Hydrogenovibrio crunogenus: one gene and its partner. Each later gene encodes a partner of the first gene's protein in a complex. Links are inferred from orthologs where the notes say so. Each region holds a gene or a part of one and is shown on either strand. Other genes may lie near its edges.

Region 1 (5,353 bases):
CTCATTATTATTTCTACATTAACCATTTCGATTGATGGTTAACAACCAAGCTAATTATCTTAGCTCTAACTGTACATCCACACCTGCTGCAAGATCTAACTTCATCAATGCATCAACTGTTTTATCTGTCGGATCAACGATATCCAACAAACGCTTATGTGTACGAATTTCATACTGGTCACGCGCATCTTTGTTAACATGCGGTGAAACCAACACTGTAAAACGCTCTTTACGGGTAGGCATTGGAATAGGGCCCTTAACCTGAGCGCCTGTTCTTTTAGCTGTTTCCGTAATTTCACGAGCAGACTGATCAATCAAACGATGATCGAAAGCCTTCAAGCGAATACGAATATTTTGAGTCGCCATAATAATCTTTTTCTCATATTACAAAAAAAGAAAAGCAGTGACATGAATATAGCCACTGCTCACTAAGGTTGCGGATTGTAACAATAAATCAAAATACTTTCAAGCATTTAATTTATTGTTTTCTAAACATTATTTAATCAATAATTTTAGCAACAACACCCGCACCAACTGTACGTCCACCTTCACGAATCGCGAAACGTAAACCTTCGTTCATCGCGATCGGGTTGATTAACTCTACAGTCATTTGCACGTTATCACCAGGCATAACCATTTCTGTTCCTGCTGGTAGTTCACATGCACCTGTTACATCTGTTGTACGGAAGTAGAACTGTGGACGATATCCTTGGAAGAATGGTGTATGACGACCACCTTCATCTTTTGATAGTACATACACTTCTGCTTCGAACTTAGTATGTGGTGTTACTGTACCCTTATGAGCAAGTACTTGACCACGTTCGATATCTTCACGCTTAGTACCACGCAATAGGATACCTACGTTATCCCCTGCTTCACCTTGGTCAAGCAGCTTACGGAACATTTCAACACCTGTTACAGTTGTAGTTGTTGTTGGACGGATACCGACGATTTCGATTTCTTCACCAACTTTTACAACACCTGTTTCAACACGACCTGTTGCAACCGTTCCACGACCTTGGATTGAGAAGATATCTTCTACAGGCATTAGGAATGGTTTATCTGTTTGACGTGTTGGTTCTGGGATGTATGTATCCAATGCATCTACCAAACGACCGATTGATGGCTCACCAATTTCTGATTGATCACCTTCGATAGCTTTAAGAGCTGACCCCATGATTACCGGTGTATCATCACCTGGGAAATCATAAGTATCTAGAAGTTCACGAACTTCCATTTCTACTAGCTCTAGCAATTCTTCATCATCAACCATGTCAGCTTTGTTTAGGTAAACAACGATGTATGGCACACCTACCTGACGAGATAGAAGAATGTGCTCACGCGTTTGTGGCATTGGGCCATCTGCTGCTGAACATACTAGGATTGCACCGTCCATCTGTGCCGCACCTGTGATCATGTTTTTTACATAGTCGGCGTGACCTGGGCAGTCTACGTGAGCATAGTGACGTGTTTCTGACTCATACTCAACGTGTGCTGTTGAGATAGTAATACCACGCTCACGCTCTTCCGGTGCGTTATCGATGTTAGCGTAGTCTTTTGCTTCGCCACCGAATTTTTTACCTTGTACAATTGTTAGAGCCGCTGTAAGAGTTGTTTTACCATGGTCAACGTGACCAATCGTACCAACGTTTACGTGCGGCTTACTACGTTCAAACTTTTCTTTTGCCATTTTAAAAATCCTAATTAAACTTTAAATTTTAAATTATTCACCCTTCTGGGCTTTAGCAATAATCTCTTCTTGGATATTAGAAGGCGCATCATTATATTTCAAGAATGTCATACTATAGTTTGCACGACCTTGAGTTAAAGAACGCATCTGGTTGGAATACCCAAACATTTCAGAAAGTGGCACTTCTGCTTTAATTGATTTACCAGAAGCAATATCATCCATACTTGAAACCATCCCACGACGTCTATTCAAGTCACCGATAATATCTCCCATATATTCTTCAGGAGTTGTCACTTCAACCGCCATAACCGGCTCAAGAATTACTGGATTTGCTTGGGTAACACCATTTTTAATACCCATACCAGCTGCAACACTGAAAGCCATTTCGTTAGAGTCCACATCATGGTAAGAACCATCAATTAACTCAACAGAAACATCAACCATAGGGAAGCCAGCAATAACACCATTTTCTAATTGTTGCTGTGCACCTTTCTCAACAGCACCAATATACTCACGAGGTACAGCACCACCAACAATACTGTTGATAAACTCAAAACCTGACCCAGCTTCACGAGGAGAGATTTTAAATACAACATGACCATACTGACCACGACCACCGGACTGACGAACAAACTTCCCATCCGCTTCTACTGGCTTCTTAATGGTTTCACGGTATGAAACTTGTGGAGCACCAATATTCGCTTCCACATTGAACTCACGCTTCATACGATCAACAATGATGTCCAAGTGAAGCTCACCCATACCTGAAATAATGGTTTGATTGGTTTCTTCGTCTGTTTTAACTCGGAAAGAAGGATCTTCCGCAGCCAACTTCTGAAGAGCAATCCCCATTTTTTCTTGGTCCGCTTTTGTTTTAGGCTCAATCGCGATCGAGATTACTGGATCCGGAAATTCCATACGCTCCAAGATAATTTTATTATCTGGATCACACAACGTATCACCTGTAGTCGTATCTTTTAGACCAACGGCACAAGCAATTTCACCTGCACGAACTTCTTTAATCTCTTCACGAGAGTTAGAGTGCATCTGCAGAATACGTCCTACACGCTCACGCTTACTCTTCACTGAATTGTAAACTGGACTACCTGCCGTCAACACACCTGAATAAACACGGAAGAAAGTTAGCGTCCCAACATAAGGGTCCGTCATAACCTTAAATGCCAATGCTGCAAAAGGCTCATCATCTGTTGAATGACGTTCAGCTTTTGTACCATCTTCTAATTCACCCTGTATCGCAGGAACATCAGATGGTGCAGGCATATACTCAATAACCGCATCCAATAATGCTTGAACACCTTTATTTTTAAAGGCAGAACCACAGAACATTGGAACAATTTCAACATCAATACAACGCTGACGAATACCGGCTTTAATTTCCTCTTCAGAAAGATCACCTTCTTCCAAGTACTTATCCATTAATTCTTCATTAGCTTCTGCTGCAGACTCAACCATCTTTTCGCGCCATTCTTGACACAACTCAACCATATCTTCTGGGATATCTTCATAGGTATATTTCATCCCCATGTTTTCTTCTTCCCAGTAAATTGCTTTCATTTTGACAAGATCAACTACACCACGGAAAGTTTCTTCTGCACCAATAGGCAACTGCATAGGAACCGGCAACGCACCCAAACGATCAATAACCATTTGATTTACGTTTAAAAAGTTCGCTCCAGCACGGTCCATTTTATTAACAAAGCCCATACGTGGCACGCCATACTTATCCGCTTGACGCCAGACTGTTTCAGACTGAGGCTCAACACCACTTACTGAACAAAAACACGTTACAGCACCATCAAGAACACGCAATGAACGCTCTACTTCAATCGTAAAGTCAACGTGCCCTGGAGTATCGATAATGTTAATACGATGCTCAGGAAACTGCTGCGCCATCCCGCTCCAGTGAGTAGTCGTTGCTGCAGAAGTAATTGTAATACCACGCTCTTGCTCTTGCTCCATCCAGTCCATGGTTGCACCACCATCATGCACCTCACCAATTTTGTGAGAAACACCTGTGTAGAACAAAATACGCTCTGTTGTTGTGGTTTTACCCGCATCAATGTGGGCCATGATACCGATATTACGATATCTTTCAATTGGGGTCTTACGTGCCACGTTAATTAACCTTTTAATTTAATTCTAAAATAATAAAGGCCCTAACCGGGCCCAATTTAGATTACCAACGGAAATGTGAAAACGCTTTGTTCGCTTCCGCCATTCGATGAGTATCTTCTTTCTTCTTAATCGCAGAACCGCGATTTTCGAGAGCATCTGATAATTCACCAGCTAAGCGCAACATCATGCCTTTCTCACTACGCTTACGAGCAGCTTCTACAATCCATCTCATCGCTAGAGCTGTCTTACGCTCTGAACGCACTTCAACTGGTACTTGGTAAGTTGCACCACCCACACGGCGAGATTTAACCTCTACCATCGGGCCAACATTTTCCAAAGCTTCTCTCAGTAGCACTGCATGCTCGCCGCCTTTTTTTCTATCTACAACAACATCTAATGCATCATAGACAATTTTTTCAGCGACAGCTTTTTTACCACTGACCATAATCATGTTTACAAACTTTGTTAATGTTGTATCACCAAACTTTGGATCTGGTAAAACTTGTCTTTTAGGTATTTCTCTTCTTCTTGCCATTCTTACTCTTCCGGTATAAATTTACACTAATTATTGCAAAACGTATGTTAAGGAATTATTACCCCTTAGGACGCTTCGCACCGTACTTAGAACGACCTTGTTTACGACCATCTACACCTGCGCAATCCAGAGAACCACGAACTGTATGATAACGTACACCAGGTAAATCTTTTACACGACCACCGCGAATTAAAATCACGGAGTGTTCTTGCAAGTTGTGACCTTCACCACCGATATAACTAGAAACTTCATATCCGTTAGTTAAGCGTACACGTGCAACTTTACGTAGGGCAGAGTTAGGCTTTTTAGGGGTTGTTGTATAAACACGCGTACATACTCCACGACGTTGAGGACAAGCCTCTAGCGCAGGTACATTTGACTTTTTCATCTTATCTTTACGCGGCTTACGCACCAACTGGTTAATAGTAGCCATTAATTCTCACTCCATCTTAAGATCTAAATCTTAATTACTAAAAATCCATGGGCTAAAAAAGCCCATGAGTAAGGTTGAGGAATTTTAGTGATCCCCAAACACATTGTCAAGCATAAGTTTATGAATTTATTCAATGAATCATTCAGTTGTTTGCTCGACACTCTCTGTTATAGAAATAGTTTCTTCAACTACTTCTTCTTGAACAGCGCTTTCATCATCCGTGTTCATAAACGCCGCTAACTCACGTTGAGTTTTTTCACTCGCTTCCTTGCGAGCCTTATGATAAGCGAACCCTGTTCCGGCTGGAATCAAACGACCTACAATAACGTTTTCTTTCAACCCGACCAGTTTATCTTCTTTTCCACTTACAGCAGCTTCCGTTAATACACGAGTTGTTTCCTGGAAAGACGCAGCGGAAATAAAGGATTCTGTGGCTAACGAAGCCTTAGTAATCCCCAGTAACACTCTTTGGTAAGAAGCTTCTACAGAGCCTTCATCAGAAACTTTTTCATTCATCTCAAGCACTCTTGCAAACTCAGCCTGTTCACCTTTGATCAAG
Region 2 (7,231 bases), 960 kb from region 1 along the record:
ATAAGGTTTTTTCACTCATCTGACTGCCTTCTTTTCTTAATTTAACGACGCGTTAGAACTTTATCAACCAATCCATAGTCACAGGCTTCGTCAGCACTCATGAAGTTATCACGATCTGTGTCGTTCTCAATCACTTCAATAGGTTGCCCGGTATGATCGGCAAGCGCTTTGTTTAATTTTTGTTTAATTTGAATAATTTCTTTCGCATGAATTTCAATATCCGATGCCTGACCTTGGAATCCCCCTAACGGTTGATGAATCATCACGCGAGAGTTTGGTAAGGCATAACGCTTGCCTTCTGCCCCGGCAGATAATAAAAAGGATCCCATGCTGGCGGCTTGACCAATACACATCGTGCTGACATCTGGTTTTATAAAACGCATGGTATCATAAATAGCCATTCCAGCCGTGACACTCCCGCCCGGTGAATTAATGTATAAATGAATGTCTTTATCCGGGTTTTCAGATTCTAAGAAAAGCAACTGTGCCACAATTAAGTTGGCCATATGGTCTTCAACTTGCCCTACCAAAAAAATAACACGCTCTTTTAATAAACGAGAATAAATATCAAACGATCTTTCTCCTCGACTGGTTTGTTCGATAACCATTGGAATTAGTGCGTCTTGAATCGGTGTAGAATGCATTCAAATAAACCTTTGTAATTTATGTATTTAAGGGTAATTCACTCGTTTTTTAACAAGAGAAACGAGTGAGTTATCTTTGATTTTGATTAATAGATGGCTCTATCTTAGCTTTTTATTAGGCAAAAAAAAACTTAACCTTGTTACAAAATGACATAATTTCGTAACAGAAGTTAAGTTTTTTAAGTTAGATGCGCTGATGCTTACGCAGCAGGACCAACAACTTCTTCAAATGATTTAGAAACTTCTTTAGTTTTTGCTTCAGAAAGAATCTTGTTCGTGATTTCTTTCTCAACCAAGATCGCATCAATTTCTTTTTGTGCTTGAGGGTTTTTTGCATACCACTCAATCACTTCTTGAGGATCTTCATAAGAGGAAGCTTGATCTTGAATGAAGGCTTGACGCGCTTCATCAGTCGCTTCGATCTTATACTCTTTGATCACTTCACCCAGGACCAACCCAATTTTAACGCGCTTTTCAGCTTCTGGTTTGAAAGCTTCTGCTGTTAAGCCGATGTCTTCTGCTTTTAAACCTTGTTGCTGGAATTGCTCAAGTTGACGTTCCATTAAAGCAGACGCTTCTTGATCTACCATTGCTTGAGGCAGCTCAACTTCAACCTTTTCTGCTAAAGCATCTAGCACAGCCGTACGGTTTTTGTTCTCAACCGAACGCTTCAGTTCTTTTTCCATGTTAGAACGGATTTCTTTAACCAGTGCTTCTTCAGTTCCTTCATCGATACCGAATGACTTAACGAATTCTTCATCAATTTCCGGTAACACTTTTGTTTGAACCGAGTGAACTTTAATATCAAATGTGACGGTTTGTCCTTTCAGCTCATCAGATTGGTAATCTTCAGGGAATGTCACTTCAATTGTTTTTTCTTCGTTCTTTTTCATGCCGATGATGCCATCTTCAAAACCAGGAATCATTCGGCCAGATCCTAGTTCCAAAGGAACTTCTTCAGCTTTTCCGCCTTCGAATTCTTCACCATCTTTTTTACCAACGAAATCGATGATTACCTGATCACCTTCTTTGGCTTTTTTGTTGCCGTTTGCAGGCTTCCAAGCCATCTTCTGTTCACGAAGACGGGTAACCATTTTTTCGACATCTTTATCAGTGATTTCTGAAGTGATTGTCTCAACTTTCAGGCCAGAGAATTTTGGTAACTCTACTTCTGGGAAAACTTCAAATGTTGCTGAGTAGACAATGTGACCATCTTTTTCATCTAACTCTTGAAATTGTGGGTAGCCTGCAATATTTAGAGATTCTTTTGCAACGGCGTCATAAAAAGACTGTTGTACGGTTTCACCCATCATTTCTTGACGAACCTGACCGCCATAACGTTTTTTAACCACGCTCATTGGTACTTTGCCAGGACGGAAACCATCCATTTTAACTGTACGACGCATTTGCGCTAAACGTTGTTCAACTTTACTGTCTAAATCACCCGCTGGAAGCGTGACATTAATTTTGTGCTCTAGACCTGTTTCTGGCTTTTCTACTGTTACTTGCATGTGTTTAATCTCAAAAATTAAAATCCGGTTAGACGTGAACGAAACTTCTTTTCCGCTCGGCGGCTTTACTCTACTGTATAAAATAAACGGTGAATTATACTGATTTTATTAAAGTAATGAAAGACATAGCCCTAAATTAATGCAGGGATATTCCTTGAAAAAGAAAGTTGTGATAAAATATTCGTATCGGTACATTTATGATTTATATATCAAAAAATGACAAAACAACGAATAAAACTAAAGGGTTAGAGAAAAATGACAATTGAAAAATTCATGATGATTATGGTGGGAAGCATGGTACTTGTGTCTACCATTTTGGCATACACAGTTTCAGCAAGCTGGTTATTGCTAACAGGTTTTATTGGTCTGAATTTACTTATTTCGGGTATCACCGGGTTTTGCCCAATGGTTTATTTTTTACGTAAAGCCGGTTTAAAGCATGGCTGTGCTTTTCGTAATTGCTAAGTTTTAAATTAAAAAAACCGCTGCCAACAGAGGAATAAGGGGCAGCGGTTTTTTTATACCTCTGAAAAAGAGTTTGTTATTTCCTCTATTTCATCTTCCAAAAGCAACCACTCGTCTTCCAGTGATTCAATCAATACCTTCAATTGTGCTTCTTGCTTTAAAATATCTTTAAGCTCTTTAGAACGGTTGGCTTCATACAAGGTCGCATCTTCCATTTCAGCATGTAAATCAGCCAATTGTTTTTGCGCATCAGATAGTTGTTTTTCAACTTTAGCCAGACGTTTACTTTGATCTCTAGTCGCTTCTTTGAGTTGCTTTCGATAATGCGCATTTTGTTGACGTTGTGCTTTTTTATTGGCACTACTGGCATTGCTGGTATCTGAAATATTGCCAGGCCTGGTCGATTTTTCCGCTTTGATCTGAGCTTGTTTTTCTTTTAACAAGCGTAATCGTTGTTGCAAGTAAGCATCCAGGTCACCATGATAGCGCTCAACACGTTGATCATGCACCCACCAGAATTGATCTACAATACTGGTTAATAAATGTTGATCATGCGTGACCAAAATCAGAGCGCCTGAAAATTCCTGCAAAGCCATTTCCAGAGCATCACGTGTTTCCATGTCTAAATGGTTGGTCGGCTCATCCAAAATAATCAGGTTCGGTTTTTGATACACCATTAAGGCCAGGGACAAACGCGCTTTTTCCCCACCAGAAAAGTGTTTTATAGGGTTTAAGGTTTTATCATGCGAAAAACCGAATTGCCCTAAAAAGTCTCTGGCTTCTTGGTCGGTGACACGCTCCATGTCCTCTTTTGTTAAAGACAGCATGTGTGCCAAAGGAGATTGATCGAGATTAAGGGACTCGAGCTGGTGTTGCGCAAAGTAACCTATTTTAAGCCCTTTGCTGTGAACCAATTTCCCTGATTTTGGGGGATTCTCTTTAATCAATAATTTTAAAAGCGTTGTTTTACCAGATCCATTGACCCCTACTAAACCAATTCTGTCGCCCGCGCGCAAGGTTAAGTCAACGTCTTTTAAAATCAAATGATCCTCGTACCCAAAGCTCAACGCGTCTGAAAATAACATCGGATCTGGCAAATGTTCCGGTTCCGCAAAATGAAATTGAAACGGGTTGCTGGCTTGTACCGCAGCAACGGACTCGATGCGTTCTAAAGCTTTCACTCGGCTCTGTGCCTGTTTCGCTTTAGAGGCTTTCGCTTTAAATCGTTCAATAAAAGATTTTAAATGCTGCATTTGTTGCTTTTGTTTGTCATGCAACGCTTGTTGTTGCATCAACTGTTCATTGCGTTGGCGTTCAAACGCGGCAAAATTGCCTGAGTAATATTGAATTTTGCCTTGATCTAGGTGGGCAATGCCTTGAACCACTTCATCTAGAAAGTGCCGATCATGGGAGATGACTATGACGGCACCCGAAAAGCCTTTTAACCATTGAATTAACCAGGATACGGCTTCAATGTCCAAATGGTTGGTGGGTTCATCCAATAATAGTAAATCGGCGCGTTGCATTAATGCTCGAGCCAGCTTCAACCGAACTTGCCAGCCACCTGAAAAAGACTCTACCGGTTTATTAAATTCTGCTTCTGAAAATCCCAGTCCGTACAAAAGTTGTTGTGCTTTTTGAGGGACTTCGTAACCGGATATGCGATCGAGTTCATCATAAGAAGCGACTAGAGCATCATGATCATTATTAAGTTCGGCCTGGTCAATTCGAGTTCGTGCTTCGGCGTAAAGCGTATCCCCTGTCGTGACGTATTCCATGGCCGAAAAAGATAGATGTGTTTGCTCCTGCTCAACATACCCGACTTGCCAGGTATCGGGCATGGCAATATTGCCGGCTTCTAAAGAAACTTCGTTTAAAATCGCTTTTAAAAGGGTCGACTTTCCTGCACCATTCTGACCAATTAAACCGATCTTCTGACCGGGATGTAAAGTCAATGAGGCGTTTTGCAATAAGGGTTTTAACCCGGCCATTAAACTGACGGACTGTATATTGAGCATAAATTAACGTGTTTCTGAAGGCAGGATAAAATGCCCTTCTGTTAATTGATATTGACGGTCCATTTTAGCGGCCAATGATAAGTCGTGCGTCACAACCAATAACGCAGTGTTTTGTTCTTGGTTTAATTCCAACATCAAATCGAATACCTGTTGTGCAGAACTTTCATCTAAGTTACCAGTCGGTTCATCGGCTAATACACAAGCAGGCTTGGTGATTAACGCTCGTGCAATGGCCACTCTTTGGCGTTCCCCACCCGATAACTCTGACGGTTTATGATGCGTACGATGCCCGAGTCCAACGCGCTCAAGTAAAGCACTTGCCTGCTTTTCGGCCTCTTTTGAAGGCGTGCGACGAACCCGTAAAGGTAACATCACATTTTCCAATGCATTTAATTCCGGTAACAGAAAATGAAACTGGTAAACAAATCCCATATATTGATTGCGGAGTCGCCCACGTTTCACTTCATTTAAATTTGAAAATTCTTGCGACATTAAGGAAACCGTTCCACCCGTTGGTTTATCCAAGCCGGCCAGTAAATGTAACAAGGTACTTTTCCCAGAACCAGAGCTACCGACAATAGCGACTTTTTCATTCGCTCTGAGTTCAAAGTCCAGTCCTTTGATGACGGCTGTTTTTAATTTTCCGTCACGGTATTCTTTTTCTAGATTTGAGGCTTGTAAAATTAAATCACTCATAACGTAAAGCCTCCGCAGGTTGAATTTTTGAAGCACGTCTGGCCGGATAAATCGTCGCCAGTAAGGTAAGGACAAAAGCTAATCCGGATACCGTCCAAACATCTTCCCAGTGTAAATCTGACGGGATTTTACTAATATAATAAATATCGGCCGGAAAGAACTTAAAGCCAAAAATGTTTTCAATAAACGGCACAATTACATCTATATTTAATGAAATCGTAACCCCTCCGATCACCCCTAGAATAGCTCCAAACGTTCCGATAATCAGCCCCTGTACGATAAAAATTGCCTGCACACTGCCAGGCGTGCCACCAATGGTTCTCAATACTGCGATATCTTTTTGTTTATCGGTCACCACCATCACCATGGTTGAAACAATATTAAAAGCGGCCACCATGATGATCAAAGTCAAAACAATAAACATCATACGTTTTTCCATTTCAATGGCCTTAAAGAAATTGGAATGTTGTTGCGTCCAATCTCTCATGTAAAGCACATCATCAATGTTTTCCGCAACGGCTTCTCTAACATCTCGAACGGCAAACATATCATCAAGCCGTAATTGTAAAGCGGACACTTGATGTCCCATTTTAAATACACGCTGCGCATCGGCCATATGCACAAGTGCTAAAGCGCTGTCATATTCATGCATTCCCACTTCAAACAAGCCCGAAACGGTAAAACGTTTTAAGCGAGGCACAACTCCCATTGGTGAAATGGAAGCCTGTGGCGCAACTAATGTAATTTTATCCCCAACGGAAACCCCTAGCCCATTGGCCAACTCTGTTCCCAGAATGACGTTATAGTCTTTGGATTTTAAATCGGATAAATGTCCATAGACCATTTTTGACTCAACATCTGCAACCTGCCCTTCATATTTCGGGAGTATCCCTCTAACCAACACCCCTTTTACTCGATCTCCATGCGTTAACATGCCTTGTCCCATCGCATTAGGCGCTGCGCCTTCTACATGAGGTAATTGTTTAGCGACCGAATACAAGTCTTGCCAGTGGTTTAAGCGCTCTCCACGTTCTGACAATGTCACATGCGCCGTCATGTCTAAGATACGATCACGGAGTTCTTGTTGAAACCCGTTCATGATAGACATCACGGTAATCAATGCCGTTACACCTAAACCGATTCCAATGATCGACGATAATGAGATAAATGAGATAAACCCATTCCGGCGCTTGGCACGTGTGTATCGATAGCCCAACAATAACTCAAATGGCAGTTTGAACATAAAAGAAAACCTTTAGCTGTTAGTCCTGTGAATTGATCGGTTGAAAAACGGGTAATCCGATATTAAATAAAATGGCCCAAATGCGTAGACTGAAAATAACCATAACGGACAAGATGACAGCTAAATCCACCGGAAGATTTAAATGCACCAAGACCAGTAATAAACTGATGCCGATAAATGAAGCTGTGGCATAAATTTCTTTACGAAAAATTAATGGAACCTCTCCCATTAAGACATCTCGAATCACACCTCCGACCACGCCCGTCATTACGCCCGTCATGATGATGATTGGATCAGAGAGTCCAAGCGCCATCGCTTTTTGCGCCCCTATGACACTGAAAACAGCAAGACCGAGCGCATCAAGATATAACAGCAGTTTGACCGGAATTTCTTTTATACGCGCATAGAAAAACAAGAAAAGAGTTGAGAAAACAACAACATATATGTAAATATTGTGTTCAACCCAAAAGACAGGCTGGTCTAGGATTAAATCACGTAAGGTTCCACCTCCGACTGCCGTCACCATGGCGATGACAATTGCGCCGAAGAGATCCAGTTGTTTCCGGCTGGCAGCCAGCAAACCAGTCATCGCGAAGACAACGGTTCCCAATAGATCAAGGTAATAAAGTGTTTGGACTAAATTCATGGCGGTTA

The links.
Region 2: the proteins of rpsG (region 1) and tig are in contact, whole or in part, in a crystal structure (PDB 3GTY), measured with the Thermotoga maritima proteins. The link is inferred for Hydrogenovibrio crunogenus from one-to-one orthologs. Residues at the interface, in WP_004081843.1 of Thermotoga maritima: Lys34, Lys52, Lys55, Glu59, Arg62, Gln63, Glu66, Asn67, Lys69, Val71, Arg95, Ala109, Lys110, Lys111, Gly112, Arg113, Pro114, Glu117, Glu121, Ile124, Ala125, Tyr127, Asn128, Asn129, Thr130, Gly131, Lys135, Asp139, Arg142, Met143; in WP_004081061.1 of Thermotoga maritima: Glu122, Val124, Val129, Leu130, Tyr133, Glu188, Gly259, Ile262, Tyr263, Glu266, Ser270, Glu273, Gln274, Glu277, Arg308, Gln311, Ile312, Ser315, Tyr316, Glu325, Arg329, Arg336, Leu363, Phe366, Trp367, Arg373, Leu377, Arg381, Leu384, Glu387.

What each region holds. Positions count from the first base shown.
Region 1 is NZ_CP032096.1:341,796-347,148, reverse strand. Bases 2,625-5,353 are described here. They hold rpsG (30S ribosomal protein S7), read right to left. Parts: upstream 4,362-5,353; coding sequence 3,888-4,361; downstream 2,625-3,887. Other genes in these bases: rpoC (DNA-directed RNA polymerase subunit beta'), read right to left, coding at 4,933-5,353; rpsL (30S ribosomal protein S12), read right to left, coding at 4,420-4,794; fusA (elongation factor G), read right to left, coding at 2,625-3,826. In the rest of the region: rpsJ (30S ribosomal protein S10), read right to left, coding at 55-366; tuf (elongation factor Tu), read right to left, coding at 500-1,690; more of fusA, read right to left, coding at 1,724-2,624.
Region 2 is NZ_CP032096.1:1,293,734-1,300,964, reverse strand. What follows is about bases 1-2,953. They hold tig (trigger factor), read right to left. Parts: upstream 2,156-2,953; coding sequence 845-2,155; downstream 1-844. Other genes in these bases: GHNINEIG_RS06190 (ATP-binding cassette domain-containing protein), read right to left, coding at 2,674-2,953; GHNINEIG_RS06195 (YgaP family membrane protein), read left to right, coding at 2,411-2,620; clpP (ATP-dependent Clp endopeptidase proteolytic subunit ClpP), read right to left, coding at 42-644; clpX (ATP-dependent Clp protease ATP-binding subunit ClpX), read right to left, coding at 1-19. Outside these bases: more of GHNINEIG_RS06190, read right to left, coding at 2,954-4,638; lipoprotein-releasing ABC transporter ATP-binding protein LolD, read right to left, coding at 4,642-5,334; GHNINEIG_RS06180 (lipoprotein-releasing ABC transporter permease subunit), read right to left, coding at 5,327-6,577; GHNINEIG_RS06175 (trimeric intracellular cation channel family protein), read right to left, coding at 6,597-7,223. UniProt on the Bacillus subtilis protein: Involved in protein export. Acts as a chaperone by maintaining the newly synthesized protein in an open conformation. Functions as a peptidyl-prolyl cis-trans isomerase.